DNA from 3 places in the Roseateles sp. P4_D2 genome. Region 3 is predicted to be linked to each of the others. Evidence: predicted binding sites of a transcription regulator. Region 3 holds the regulator's gene; each other region holds the start of a gene.
The links. The regulator HrcA, encoded in region 3, represses chaperone genes, less so after heat shock. The targets are predictions, from matches to a motif close to TTAGCACTCNNNNNNNNNGAGTGCTAA.

Region 1: rpoH (RNA polymerase sigma factor RpoH) is a predicted target of HrcA. The motif match lies at 2,179-2,205, and genes of this name have one in related genera.
Region 2: AC1DW0_RS17680 (co-chaperone GroES) is a predicted target of HrcA. The motif match lies at 2,926-2,952, and genes of this name have one in related genera.

Annotation. Positions count from the first base shown of each region.
Region 1 is NZ_JBFUIM010000008.1:208,758-213,713, forward strand. Features, by position in the region: gene cyoE (heme o synthase) at 1-565, shown strand, start outside; gene AC1DW0_RS16375 (SCO family protein) at 562-1,164, shown strand; gene rpoH (RNA polymerase sigma factor RpoH) at 1,209-2,126, opposite strand; gene AC1DW0_RS16385 (chemotaxis protein CheW) at 2,275-2,775, opposite strand; gene AC1DW0_RS16390 (CHASE domain-containing protein) at 2,807-4,956, opposite strand, start outside.
Region 2 is NZ_JBFUIM010000009.1:149,597-154,552, forward strand. Features, by position in the region: gene AC1DW0_RS17665 (amino acid ABC transporter substrate-binding protein) at 1-820, opposite strand, end outside; gene AC1DW0_RS17670 (LysR substrate-binding domain-containing protein) at 929-1,846, opposite strand; gene AC1DW0_RS17675 (PEP-CTERM sorting domain-containing protein) at 2,066-2,737, shown strand; gene AC1DW0_RS17680 (co-chaperone GroES) at 3,049-3,339, shown strand; gene groL (chaperonin GroEL) at 3,438-4,956, shown strand, end outside.
Region 3 is NZ_JBFUIM010000014.1:187,789-192,744, forward strand. Features, by position in the region: gene AC1DW0_RS23525 (DUF6978 family protein) at 1-319, opposite strand, end outside; gene AC1DW0_RS23530 (hypothetical protein) at 309-494, opposite strand; gene AC1DW0_RS23535 (PDDEXK nuclease domain-containing protein) at 629-1,780, opposite strand; gene hrcA (heat-inducible transcriptional repressor HrcA) at 2,234-3,241, opposite strand; gene AC1DW0_RS23545 (NAD kinase) at 3,309-4,175, shown strand; gene recN (DNA repair protein RecN) at 4,332-4,956, shown strand, end outside.

The DNA.
Region 1 (4,956 bases), on a different contig from region 3:
GGCGCTGCTGGGCTTGTACGTCAACGTGCTGACGATGTGGCTGACCTTCGCCACCTTCATCGGCTATGCCGTCATCTACACCGTCATCCTGAAGCCGATGACGCCGCAGAACATCGTCATCGGCGGCGCCTCGGGCGCCATGCCGCCGGTGCTGGGCTGGGCCGCGCTGCGTGGCGACCTCGGCCCCGAGCCCTGGCTGCTGTGCTTGATCATCTTCCTGTGGACGCCGCCGCACTTCTGGGCGCTGGCGCTGTACCGCGCTGAAGATTACGCGCGCGCCGGCCTACCCATGCTGCCCGTCACGCATGGCAACGACTACACGCGGCTGCAGATCCTGCTCTACACCTGGGTGCTGTTTGCGGCCACGCTGCTGCCCTTCCTGACCGGCATGAGCGGCTGGTTCTACCTCGCCAGCGCCGTCGCACTCGGCCTGGGCTTCTGCGGCTATGCCTTCCGGCTGTGGCGCTCGTATTCGGAGATGCTGGCGCGGCGGACCTTCTGGTTCTCCATCTGGCATTTGTCGCTGCTCTTTGCGGCGCTGTTGATCGACCACTACATCGCATGAACACCCGTCGTTTCGCGCTGACCGCGCTGGCCGCACTGTCGTTGGCCGCCTGCCAGAAGGCGAGCCCCGACAAGCCTGCCTTCAAGGGCATCGACCTGACCGGCGCCGAGTACGCCCGCACGCTGAACCTGACCGACCAGGACGGCCGCGCCCGCTCGCTGGCTGACTTCAAGGGCAAGGTGCTGGTGGTCTTCTTCGGCTACACCCAATGCCCCGACGTCTGCCCGACGACGATGGCCGAGGTGGCCGAAGTCAAGCGCAGCCTGGGCGCGGACGGCGACAAGGTGCAGGGCATCTTCGTCACCGTCGACCCGGAGCGCGATACGGCGCAGCTGCTCAAGGCCTATCTGGCCAGCTTCGATCCCAGCTTTGTCGGCCTGCGCGGCAGCGAGGAGCAGACGAAGGCCGCGGCCAAGGAGTTCAAGGTCTTCTACGCCAAGGCGCCGGGCAAGACACCCGAGACCTACACGATGGACCACACGGCGGCGAGCTTCATCTTCGACACCGAAGGCCGCGTGCGCGTTTACGCGCGCTACGGCTCAGGCGCCCAGCCGCTGGCGGACGACATCAAGCTGCTGCTGGCCGAAGCCAAAAAGTAGAAAAGGCCCCGAGGGGCCTTTTACCTGGAGCGGAAGAGGGTCAATCAGGCCGCTTCGGTCAGCGCCTTCTTCATCTTCTTCATCGCCGCCACCTCGATCTGGCGGATGCGCTCGGCCGACACGCCGTATTCGGCAGCCAGCTCGTGCAGCGTCATGCCGCCCGACGAATCGTCGTTCACCTTCAGCCAGCGCTCCTCGACGATGCGGCGGCTGCGCGGGTCCAGCACGTCCAGCGCGCGGTGGATGCCGTCGCCGGCGAGTTCGTCGCGCGAACGGGCCTCGATGACGCGGGTCGGCTCGTGGCTGTCGTCGGCCAGGTAGGCGATGGGCGCGAAGCTCTCGCCCTCGTCGTCGGTCTGCGGCTCCAGCGCCACGTCGCCACCCGACATGCGGGTTTCCATTTCCAGCACTTCCTCGCGCTTGACGTTCAGCGTGCTGGCGACATGGGCCAGTTCGGCCTCGGTGAGCGTGTTGCGATGCGTCTGGCCGTCGGCCTGGTCGGCCTTCATCTGGTGCTTCATCGAGCGCAGATTGAAGAACAGCTTGCGTTGGGCCTTGGTCGTCGCGACCTTGACCATGCGCCAGTTCTTCAGGATGTACTCGTGGATCTCGGCCTTGATCCAGTGCATGGCATAGCTCACCAGGCGCACACCCTGGTCCGGGTCGAAGCGCTTGACGGCCTTCATCAGGCCGACATTGCCTTCCTGGATCAGGTCGCCCTGGGGCAGGCCGTAGCCCATGTACTGGCGGGAGATGGCCACCACCAGGCGCAGATGCGACAGCACCATGCGGCCGGCGGCTTCCAGGTCGCCCTTGTCGCGCAGGCTGCGCGCGGCGGACCCTTCTTCCTCGGCCGTCAGCAGCGGCAGGCGGTTGACGGCGGAGATGTATGCGTCCAGATTGCCCAGCGAAGGCACCATGGCCCAGGGGTCGCGGACGGCAATGGCAGAAGAGGCGGACATCGTCATGAATCCTTGCTAAACCGCGGCGCGGAATGCCGCGGTGAGCAGGATATTAGCACTCTGGTTTGGCGAGTGCTAAGTCAGTTCGTGACGCTGCTGGAATGCAATGTTTCCAACGGTGAAACAGTCAGCGATCGCTAACTTTCCTTCAGTCGACCAGGCCGAAATCCGGGCTTTTGATCATGGCCTCGATATCCAGCAGGATCAGCATGCGCTCGCCGAGCTTGCCCAGGCCGGTGATGAAGCGGGCGTCCAGGGCGGCGGCCACTTCCGGGCGGGGCTTGATCTCGTCGGCGCTGAGTTCCAGCACGTCGGACACCGAATCCACGACGACACCGACGACGCGGCCGGCCACATTGAGCACGATGACGACGGTGAAAGCGTTGTATTCACCGGCCTGGCCCAGGCGGATGCGCAGGTCCACGATGGGCACGATGACGCCGCGCAGGTTGACGACGCCCTTGACGAAGGCCGGTGCATTGGCAACGCGGGTGGGCGGCTCGTAAGAGCGGATTTCCTGCACGCGCAGGATGTTGAGGCCGTATTCCTCTGCGCCGATGCGAAAGGTCAGGAACTGGCGGCCATCGGTGCGTGCCAGGGCCTGCACGGCCTGGGCACCGGTGCTGGGAACGAGATCGGTGGAACTCATCGGGCGCTGACGCGTGTTGGGGACTGGGCCCTCATTCTGCCCCCGCTACGACGGAGCCCGGCGCCAACAATTCATCGACCAGGGCGAGCAATTCACGCACGTCCAGCGGCTTAGTCAGATAGTGCTGGGCGCCCGCCACCTCGGCGGCGGCGATCTGCTCGGGCTGGGCATTGGCCGACACGACGACGACGGGGGGAAGTGGCTGGCCCAGCTCGCGCATGCGGCTCAGCAGCGTCAGGCCGTCGCCATCGGGCAGCTGCCAGTCGAGCAGCAGCAGGGCCGGCGGGCGCTCGCGCAAGGCGCGCAGGCCGGCTTCAACGGTCGGCGCCACTTCCAGCTCGATGCCGGGCCGCTGCTCCAGGATGCCGCGCATGACTTCGGCGTTGAGCGGGTTGTCCTCCACGTAGAGCACGCTCCGCTGGGGGCTGGGGCGCGGGCTGGTCGGTTCGTCCGGGGCCGTCTCCTGGGACAGTGCAGCGGCAGCGCCGCTGGCCGGCAGCCTCAGCACGAAGCAGGCGCCGGGGCCGTCCTGCTCTTCGGCGCGCAGGCTGCCGCCCATCATCTCGGCCAGGCGCTGGCTGATGACCAGGCCGATACCCGTGCCCGGCAGGCCGCTGCGCTCGCGGCCCAGGCGGTTGAAAGGTTGGAAGAGGGCGGCGCGCTGCTCTTCGGTAAGGCCCAGCCCGGTGTCGCGCACGGCGATTTCGACCCACCCCAGCTCAGGACGAGCCACCTCGACGCTGACGCTGCCGCCTGGGCGGTTGTACTTGACCGCGTTGCTGAGCAGGTTGGTCAGGATTTGGGTAACCCGCGTGGGGTCGCCGACGAGGCGCACGGCGGCCGGGTCGATACGCTGGCTGATGGCCAGGCCGCGCTCTGCGGCTTGACCTTGCACCAGCGCCAAGGCCCGGGCCAGCAGCGGCGGCAGCTCCAGCAGCACAGGCTCCAGGCGCAGCGAGCCTGCCTCGATGCGCGACAGGTCCAGCGTGTCGTTGATCATTTCCAGCAGATGCCAGCCGGCCTGGGCGATCTGCTGGGCGCGTGCGCGCTGGCCCGGTGCCAGCGGTTCACCGGCGTCCATCTGCATCAGCTGCGTGAAGCCGAGGATGGCGTTCATCGGTGTGCGCAGCTCATGGCTCATGCGCGACAGGAACTCGCTCTTGGCCTGGTTGGCCGCCTCGGCGGCCTCGCGGGCGCGGTCCAGCTCCTCGATGCGCAGCTGGTCGGTGATGTCCTCGATGATGCCCACCAGCCGGTGCGGCCGGCCGTCCGCGCCGCGCAGCAGGCTGACCAGCACGCGCGCATGGGCGGTGCTGCCGTCGGGACGGATATAGCGCTTCAAGCGGCGGTAGAACGGGATCTCGCCGCGCATCAGCCGGCGTGCCAGGCGGATGTCCTCACGACGGTCATCGGCATGGGTCACGTCGATGGAGCGCTTGTTCGCCAGCGCCTCGGCCGTGTAGCCGACCAGATGGCAGAAATGGGCATTGACCTCTTGGAAGCCGCCGTTGAGGTCGGTGAAGGCGATGCCGATGGGCGCAGTCTCGAAGATGCTGTGAAAGCGCTGCTCGCTCTGGCTCAGCGCGCGCTCGCCCTGGGCGCGGTTGGCAACCTCGCGCTCCAGCGCGGCGGTGCGTTCCTGCACCAGCGCCTCGACATGCTGGGTGCGGCCCGACATCAGCAGCAGCAGCGCGCCCACCATGGCCGTGGCCAGCAGGCCGACGAGGGCGAAGGCCCAGCTGCGCCCCGGCGCCTGCACCAAGCCGGGCAGGTCATAGATGCGAATCTCCCATGACCGGCCGCCGAACTCCAGCGGCATCTTGACCAGGGGCAGGTCGGCGCCCCCACGTTGCACGGCCTCGCAGCCCAGGCGCCCGCCCAGTCGCGGATAGAGCGCGCCGCGCTCCAGGTCGACGAGACAGGCGCCGAGATGCTCGGGCCAGTTGGCCGCCAGGCGCGACAGCAGCAGGTCGGGCCTCAGCGTGGCGAAGACGACGCCGTCCAGGGCCTGCTCGCTGGGCGCCGCCTGGCCCCGGTAGAGGGGCTGATAGACCACGACGCCGACCGCGGCCTCCTTGTCCTGCGACAGCTGGAAGCCCGCCGACGCCACCGGTTTCCCCAGCGACGCGGCGCGCTCGATGGCTGCGCGCGCGCCGGGGATGGTGCGCACGTTCACGCCCA
Region 2 (4,956 bases), on a different contig from region 3:
ACACCGGCAGGCCAATCTTCGTGTTGGTCGGCGGGATGGGCTGCATGAACCACTTGTCGTAGATCTTGGCCATCTCGCCCGACTTCATCATGGCCTTGATGCTGTTGTCGACCGCGGTCTTGAAGCCCGGGTCGTCCTTGCGCATCATGATGGCGATCGGCTCGACCGACAGCACCTCACCGACGATCTTGAAGTCGGCCGGGTTCTTGGACGTGGCGATGTTCTTGGCCAGGATGGAGCCATCCATGACGAAGGCGTCGGCGCGGCCGGAGTCCAGCAGCAGGAAGCTGTCAGCGTGGTCCTTGCCGAATACTTCCTTGAAGTCCACGCCGTTGGCGCGCTCGTGCTTGCGCAGCGTCTGCACGGACGTGGTGCCGGTCGTCGTTGCGACGGTCTTGCCGTTGAGCTGGCCGATGCCGGTGATGCCAGAGTTGGCCTTCACGGCGATGCGCACTTCCTCGACATAGGTTGTCACGGCGAAGGCGACGTCCTTCTGGCGGGTGGCGTTGTTTGTCGTGGAGCCGCACTCCAGGTCGACGGTGCCGTTGACGGTCAGCGGGATGCGGTTGGCCGATGTGACCGGTTGGTACTTGACTTCGATCTTGCTGCCCAGCTGCTTGCGCAGGTCGGCAACGACGTGCTCGCAGACATCGATGTGGTAGCCGACGTATTTGCCATCACCGATGGTGTAGGACAGGCCCGACGACTCGCGCACACCCATCGTGATCGCGCCGCTGTCCTTGATCTTCTTCAGCGTGTCTTCGGCATGCACGGCCGAAACGCCGGCGAACAGGGCTGCGACGAGCAGAACTTTCTTCATGGAGACTCCAACAACAGGAAGTGGATATCGATAACAGCCGCGAGCAGACCACGCCGCACGCTCAGCCCGAATACGGGTTTACACGATGCATGCGCAAGCTGGATGAGGTCATGCCGCGGACGATAAATAGTCCCACAAAGCCAAGGAGGCTGGTTTGAGCCGGCGCGAAAGCTCGGGCTTTTCGCGATAGATGCGCAGCTCCATGCTGACGCTGAAGGTGCCCGGCGCAGCGGCGGGCACGAGGCGGCCACTGGCGATCTCCTTTTGCACCGAGCTGGCGGGCAGGAAGGCAAAACCATGGCCTTCCAGCGCCATCGCCTTCAGGCCTTCGGCCATGTCCGTCTCGTAGATGGCGTCCAGGTTCAGCGCGCAGTCCGCCTCCTTGACGATAAGCTCGACCAGGCGGCCGAGATAGGCGCCGGCCGCGTAGCTCAGGAAGGGAATCTTCTGGCCCGGCCGTCCGGGCAGCCGGAACATCGGCTCGCCCTGACTGTCGGCCCTGGCATACGGCGACAAGGTCTCGTGGCCCAGCGACACCATCTGGTAGCGCTCCGGGTCCAGCTGCAGCGGCTGGCTGGCGTGGTGATAGACCAGCAGCAGATCGCAATTGCCTTCGCTGAGCTGCAGCATCGCGTCATGCACATTGGCCGCGTTGAGCCGGCACTTGATGGCGCCGAAGCCGCGTCTCAACCCCATCAGCCAATGCGGGAAGAAGGAGAAGGCCAGCGAGTGCGGCACGGCGAACTCGATCATGTCCTGGTCGGCCGCCTGATGGCTGCGCAGCATATTGCGCGTCGCCTGCAGATTGCCCAGCAGCTCGACGGCCTGGGCCAGCAAGGTTGCGCCAGCGGCCGTCAGCCGGGTCGGATAGGAGGATCGATCCACCAGGTCGACGCCGGCCCAGGCCTCCAAGGCCTGAATGCGGCGCGAGAATGCCGGCTGGGTCACGTGGCGCAGCTGGGCGGAGCGGGAAAAGCTGCGCGTCTCGGCCAGGCTGACGAAGTCTTCAAGCCATTTGGTTTCCACCCGAGGCAGTGTAGCCAAGGCCTTCTGCCAGCCGCGCGATCTAGCGAGTCATCTCGGCAACTCATATATGCGCGCGCATTACCTCTTCACCCCCCTAAGCGCGGCCCCTAGGTGCTTGACTCCCCCTCAACTGAAGGGGCACAACGCGGCCCGGCGCGCAGGTGCTTGTTTACAGTCCGCCCAACAACCCAACTCGAACAAACCCGGACGGAGAACGCCATGCGCGCGACGAGCAAACTTCTGGCACTCGCCTTGACGGCCACCATGCAATCGGCGATGGCCGGTGCGGTCTTCTTGGACTTCGAGGACGTGCAGACCATGGAGCAACTGACCTCCCGCTACGCATCCAAGGGTGTCGTGGGAAGTGGCGCCGCCTGGGCGTCCACGTCTGAAGCCTGCAGTTATGGCCCGAATGGTGATGCCGGCGCCATCAGCTTTTCCCGCACCGGCAGCTGCGGCGCGCTCTTTCTCGCTCAGGACTGGACCAAGCCTGCGGTGGCAGGTATCCAGAGCCTGACGCTGGACCTCGCGGACGGCTTCGTCGACGCCCTGTCTTTCGTCTACTCGGGCAGCACCCTGGGCATCAATCTCTCGGTTCACGTCTACGACGCCAGCGGCAAGGAACTCGGCGGCGGCCTGAACGGTCTCACCGGCGCTGAATGCAACAGCTACGTGTTCTGCAACTGGTCCAACCAAATCACACTGACGTTCCAGGGCGTGGGCCGCACAGTGGTGTTCTCGGCGAACGACCAGGCTGTTCTGCTCGATGACCTCAGCTTCAAGACCGTCGACACGCAGCCTCCTGGCCGCCTGCCCGAGCCCGCCAGCATCGCTCTGACCCTGGGCGCCCTTGCGGGCCTGGGTTGGACACGCCGTCGCGTCGCTCGCTAAAGCAAGCGCCTCACGCCTCAAGAACGACCGCTACGGCGGTCGTTTTTCATTGGGGCCCACCCATGCGCGGTCGATGACTGCGGCAAACGGCTGCCCGGGTGGCGCAAAGGCGCGCTTCGCCGGTATATGGCAAGCCCCAGTTCCGCAAGGCTTGAATCGTCATCCGCCGTCCCTATAATGGCTTTCTGCTAGCACTCAACTCATTCGAGTGCTAACGAGTCGGGCCGACCGGTTTTCCGCTGGCGGCCCCGTTTTTTTCGGCGAGCCGCGATTGCCGCGGCCGCTCCGGTTCCAACTCTCAAGGAGATTCCATGAAGCTGCGCCCCCTGCACGATCGCGTGATCGTTCGCCGTCTGGAGCAAGAAACCAAGACCGCCTCGGGCATCGTCATCCCCGACAACGCCGCTGAGAAGCCTGATCAAGGTGAAGTCCTGGCCGTCGGCCCGGGCAAGCGCAATGACAAGGGTGAGTTCGTGGCCCTGAACGTCGTCGTCGGCGACCGCGTGCTGTTTGGCAAGTATTCCGGCCAGACCGTCAAGGTCGACGGTGACGAGTTGCTGGTCATGCGCGAGGAAGACCTCTTCGCCGTGGTGCAAAAGTAATAGCTTGCGGGACAGACCGAAGCGCGCAGCGCGAGTTCTGTCCCCAACTGATTCAGAGAATTCGACTCTGACCCCAATTTAAGTATTCGGAGAATCAAATGGCAGCAAAAGACGTGATCTTTGGCGGCGAGGCTCGTGCCCGCATGGTTGAAGGCGTGAACATCCTGGCCAACGCGGTCAAGGTGACCCTGGGCCCCAAGGGCCGCAATGTCGTGCTCGAGCGCTCGTTCGGCGCCCCGACCGTGACCAAGGACGGCGTGTCCGTGGCCAAGGAAATCGAGCTGAAGGACAAGCTGCAGAACATGGGCGCGCAGATGGTCAAGGAAGTCGCTTCCAAGACGTCTGACAACGCCGGTGACGGCACCACCACCGCCACGGTCCTGGCTCAAGCCATCGTTCGCGAAGGCATGAAGTACGTGGCCGCCGGCATGAACCCGATGGACCTGAAGCGCGGCATCGACAAGGCGGTCACCGCCCTGGTCGCCGAGCTGAAGAAGGCCTCCAAGGCCACCACCACCTCCAAGGAAATCGCGCAAGTCGGCACGATCTCCGCCAACAGCGACCATGAAGTGGGCCGCATCATTGCCGAGGCGATGGACAAGGTTGGCAAGGAAGGCGTCATCACCGTTGAAGACGGCAAGAGCCTGGACAGCGAACTCGACGTCGTCGAAGGCATGCAGTTCGACCGCGGCTACCTGTCGCCCTACTTCATCAACAACCCGGAAAAGCAAGCCGCGCTGTTGGACAACCCCTTCGTGCTGCTGTACGACAAGAAGATCAGCAACATCCGCGATCTGCTGCCGACGCTGGAGCAAGTGGCCAAGTCGGGCCGCCCGCTGCTGATCATCTCGGAAGACGTGGACGGCGAAGCGCTGGCGACGCTGGTGGTCAACACCATCCGCGGCATCCTGAAGGTCGTCGCCGTCAAGGCGCCTGGCTTCGGTGACCGCCGCAAGGCCATGCTGGAAGACATCGCCATCCTGACCGGCGGCAAGGTCATCGCCGAAGAAGTCGGCCTGACGCTCGAGAAGGTCACGCTGGCCGACCTGGGCCAGGCCAAGCGCGTCGAAGTGGGCAAGGAAAACACCACCATCATCGACGGCGCCGGCGCTGCGGGCGACATCGAAGCCCGCGTCAAGCAAGTGCGCATCCAGATCGAGGAAGCCACCAGCGACTACGACCGCGAAAAGCTGCAAGAGCGCGTGGCCAAGCTGGCCGGCGGTGTTGCCGTCATCAAGGTCGGTGCTGCCACCGAAGTCGAGATGAAGGAAAAGAAGGCCCGTGTCGAGGACGCGCTGCACGCCACGCGCGCAGCCGTTGAAGAAGGCATCGTGGCTGGTGGTGGCGTCGCGCTGCTGCGCGCCAAGCAAGCCGCTGGCGCCATCAAGGGCGACAACGCTGATCAAGACGCCGGCATCAAGCTGGTCCTGCGCGCCATCGAAGCACCGCTGCGCGAGATCGTCTACAACGCTGGTGGCGAAGCCTCCGTCGTCGTCAACGCCGTGCTGGCCGGTTCGGGCAACTACGGCTTCAACGCCGCCAACGACACCTATGGCGACATGATCGAAATGGGCATCCTGGACCCGACCAAGGTGACGCGCACTGCCCTGCAGAACG
Region 3 (4,956 bases):
ACTTGTCGCCATAGCCTTCTCGGTAAACGTGCAGGTGAGGCACGCCCACCTCAGTGCCATCCGGGTTGCGATGCGGTGCGGCAAAGTCGAGCCGGGCCAGCACGACGACCTGCCTTCCACGCGCCTGATAGCCCGTGGTGAGAGCTATGCGCTTGCGGTTGATATCCAAGGAGAATTGCTCTCGCTCATCACGCGAGATCAAGGGCACTTCGATGCGACCACCAAGGTCGGGAAATTGGAAGGCGCCCTGCAGTGCTGGCACCTTCTCCATCTTCAGCAGCGCTTCCGCATCTGACTGCGCGAGGGCGTCATTGGCCATGGCTCGCGCCCTGTGTCGATGTGTTAAACAGTCGCTCAAGCGTATCGGGCAGCAATATCGCGTTCTCCTGGCGAATGGCAGTGCGCTTGGCCTTCAGGGTGGTGGTGACCTGGGCATGGAGCTGATTGAATGCTTGCTGAACAGGCAAGGACGGCAATGGCACTTCGAGAGTCATAAGCTTCTCCAGTCTCAGTGTGCGGTTGCCGAAGGAGCGAATGCCCAATTAGGGATAGGAGCGGTCAGGCCGGATGTCTACCGCTCTGCGGATGATGGGCGCAACGCCACCCTGTGTTGTCATGGTCCAAGCCCTCATTCGCCGGCCTCCACATCACCCCGGCTGACACCCCGCCCCTCCAGTTCCCGCCGCGTCTTGTCCAGCTCCGCTTCCAGCAGCCTGGCGTCCGGCAGTACGGTCTGGTACTCGGCGGCCATCACCTTGTTGGGCAGGCCCTCCAGGGCATAGTGCGCCTCGTTGCTCCCCTTGCTGGCGCACAGCACCAGGCCCACGGGCGGGTTCTCGCCGGGCTTCATCCAGTGTTCGCGGGCGTAGTTCAGGTACATGTGCATCTGGCCCGCGTCGGCATGGCTGAATCTACCGATCTTCAGGTCGATGACAAGCAGACAGTGCAGCCGGCGGTGGAAGAACAGCAGATCGACACGGAACCAGGCGTCGTCCAGCCGGAGGCGCCGCTGCCGGCCCACGAAGGCGAAGTCGTCGCCCAGCTCAAGCAGGAAGTCGGCCAGGTGCTGGATAAGCGCGTCTTCTAGGTCTGATTCCGAGTACTCGTCCTTGAGGTTGAGGAATTCCAGGACGAAGGGGTCCTTGAGCGCCTGCTCAGGAGTGATGACATCGCCGGCCTCGGCAGCTTCAGCCTTGCGCAGCATGGCCGCCTTGTTGTGCGACAGGGCGATGCGCTCATAGAACTGGCTGTTGACCTGACGGTCGAGCTGACGCACGCTCCAGCCACAACGCAGGGCCTCGGTTTCGTAGAAGGCGCGCGCGGCTTCGGACTTGACGGACAGCAGGCGCACATAGGCCGACCAGGGCAGCGGGAAGGCTTGGGCCAGTGCAGGTAGGCCCATCGATTCTCCAGACACTGTCTGGAGAATCTGCAGGCTAGAGGATTTCGCAGACAGTGTCTGCAAAATCTGCTCGGCAGGCCAGGCAAGGTAGAAAGCGCGCATTTGCCAGAGGTTCTGGCGGCTGAAGCCGCGCCCAAAGCGGGCAGTCAGGTCTTCAGACAAGCGCTTGATCAATGCGTCGCCGTAAGCAGCTCGGCCCCGCCCACCCTGCTCGAATTCGACGATGCGTCGGCCGATCTCCCAGTAGCTGGCCGTCATCAGCGCATTGACGCTGCGTGCGGCGGCATGACGGGCGGCCTCCAGAAGAGCGACGATGTCGCCGTGGATGCCGTTGTAGCTGGGCCCCGCATCGTCGCTGCCGGGAAGGAGTCCGCTCATGCATGCACCTCGTTCACCAGCGCGTCAAACTCGATCGGAACCTCATGAGTCAGGTCCCAGCCGCTGCTCATGCGCCCTCCCAGGCTATTGTCTAGTGGTAGGCCGTGCAGGGCTTGAACCTGCGACCAAAGGATTCCGGTTTGTGCCCATTTCTGGACTCCCTGGACTATGCCTTCGCCATGGACCGTGAAGGCCTGTAGGCGGGCGCCGTCTAGTCTCTACACCTTCCCCTCGCGGGGCTTGGCTCGGCGTTGCCTTGTGCCTTGCGGCCGTCAGGGTTCGCCGAATTTGACGCCATTCACGCAGGCGCTTTCGCCACCCGGTGCACAACTTTCGCTATGAGTCCTCTGCTCTGACCAACTGAGCTAACGGCCCACTGATACAACAACTTCTATTTCGCTCCCGGCCGCCGCTGACTGAGCAAATGCCCCGGAGAGAAGGCGCAGATTCTAGTCAGCGTTGGCTGAGCGCCTGCCCCACCATCCGCGACGTGATGTCGACGATCTGGATCATGCGGTCGTAGGCCATGCGCGTCGGGCCGATGACGCCGAGCGTGCCGACGACCTGGCCGTCGACCTCGTAGGGCGCGCTGACGATGGACAGTTCCTCGTAGGGCACGACCTGGCTTTCGCCGCCGATGTAGATGCGCACGCCCTCGGCGCGGCTCGACGTGTCCAACAGGCGCATCAGTTGCGTCTTCTGCTCGAAGAGGTCGAAGAGGCGGCGCAGGCTGCCCATGTCGTGGCTGAAGTCCTGCACGGCCAGCAGGTTGCGCTCGCCGGAGACGACGACCTGCTCCTGCTCCTGCACCATGGCTTCGGTGCCGACCTGCACGGCCGCGCTCATCAGCCCGGCGATCTCGCCGCGCAGCTCATCCACCTCATGGCGCAGGCGTTCGCGCACGGCTTCGAGCGTGAGGCCGGCGTAGCTGGCATTCAGGCGGTTGCTGGCTTCGGCGAGCTCGGACTGGCTGAGGTCCTGTGCGGTGAAGATGACGCGGTTCTGCACGTCGCCATCGGGTGCAACGAGGATGACGAGCACGCGGCGCTCGCCCAGGCGCAGAAACTCGATGTGGTGGAAGACGCTGGCCTTCTTCGGCGAAGTGACCACGCCCACGAAGCTCGACAAGTTGGACAGCATCAGCGCCGCGCTGGCGATGACGCGCTGGGGCTGGTCGGGCTGCAGCCGGGCGGCATCCACGCCAATGAGGCCGGGCTGGGCCGTCAGCATGGTGTCGACGAAGAGGCGGTAGCCACGCGCCGTGGGGATGCGGCCGGCGCTGGTGTGGGGGCTGGCGATGAGGCCGAGTTCTTCGAGGTCGGCCATCACATTGCGGATGGTCGCCGGGCTGAGTTCCAGGCCCGAGGCTTTGGACAGCGTGCGCGAGCCGACCGGCTGCCCGTCCGCGATATAGCGTTCGACCAGGGTTTTCAGCAGGGATTTAGATCGCTCGTCGAGCATGCCCGCATTCTATGGACAGCGCTGTTCTGCCCGGGATGTGCAAACCCCCTGTGGTGTAATTTGCCGCATGGCCGAGCGCTTCAGACATGTCGCCATCGTGGGCAAGCATCAAGCGCCTGGCATCGGGCCGGTGCTGGAGGAGATTGCCCAATTTTTGTGCAGCCAGGGCCTGGATGTCTCGCTGGAAGCGGACACCGCGCTCAACACCGGCCTGTCGGACTACGACGCGCTGTCCAACGACGAGCTGGGCCGGCAATGCGACCTGGCTGTGGTCATCGGCGGTGACGGCACGATGCTCGGCTTCGCGCGGGACATGGCTCGCCACGGCATTCCGCTGGTGGGCATCAACCAGGGGCGGCTGGGCTTCATCACGGACATTCCCATCGAACGCTGGCGCGAGTCATTGGCGCCGGTGCTGGCGGGCGACTATGAAGTCGAACCCCGGGCGATGCTGGAAGGCGCGGTCTGGCGCGACGGCGAGTCCATCTTCTCCGGCCTGGCACTCAATGACGTGGTCGTGAGCCGCGGCGGCAGCTCCGGCATGGTGGAGCTGAAGATCGAGGTGGGCGAGCAGTTCGTCGCCAACATGCGCGCCGACGGCCTCATCGTCGCCTCGCCTACCGGTTCCACGGCCTATGCGCTGTCGGCCGGCGGGCCCATCCTGCACCCCAGCATCGCCGGCTGGCTGATCGTGCCGATCGCGCCCCACACGCTGTCCAACCGGCCCATCGTGCTGCCTGACCTGGGCGAGGTGCGCCTGGAGATCGTCGCCGGCCGCGATGCGTCGGTGAATTTCGACATGCAAAGCCTCGCCAGCCTGCTGCACGGCGACACCATCACCGTGCGGCGCAGCCAGCACCAAGTCCGCTTCCTCCACCCCAAGGGCTGGAGCTATTACGCGACTCTGCGACGCAAACTGCGTTGGTATGTATGAAGCCCCTCGTCCGATCTCGCCCCGCTGGACGCGGGCAGCTCAGCCGGTCCCCCGAGGGGACGGCGATGCTTGCCGGATCGGCCGGCAAGCACACCGCCATGGCGGGCCGGCTAGGGAGCGGCCCGGCGCTCGGCCCGAAACACCGCGACCACTGAGATGCTGCGCCACCTGTCTTTAAAGGATTTCGTCATCGTCCCTGCGCTGGAGCTCGACTTCGAGCCCGGCTTCGCCGTGCTGACCGGCGAAACCGGCGCGGGCAAGTCCATCCTCATCGACGCGCTGCAGTTGGCGCTGGGCGGCCGCGGTGACGCCGGCGTGGTGCGCGAGGGTGCGGCCAAGGCCGAGATCACCGCCGAGTTCGACACGCCGGCGCATCTGCGCGCCTGGCTGGACGAAGCCGGCTTCGACACCGACGACACGCTGCTGCTGCGCCGCGTCATCGACGCCGCGGGAAAAAGCCGCGCCTGGATCAACGGCGGCGCCGCCACGCTGACGCAGCTGCGCGAACTGGCCGACCATCTGCTCGACATCCACGGCCAGCATGCCTGGCAGGGCCTGACCCGCCCCGCCGCCGTGCGCGAGCTGTTGGATGGCTTCGCGGGGCTGGACACTGTGCCGCTGGGCCGCGCCCACGCCGCATGGAAGCAAGCCGCCGAGGCGCTGCAAAAGGCCCAGGGCCAGCAGGCCGACGCACTGCGCGAGCGCGAGCGGCTGGCCTGGCAGATCGGCGAGCTGGACGGCCTGGCGCCGGCCGAGGACGAGTGGGAGGAGCTGAACGCCG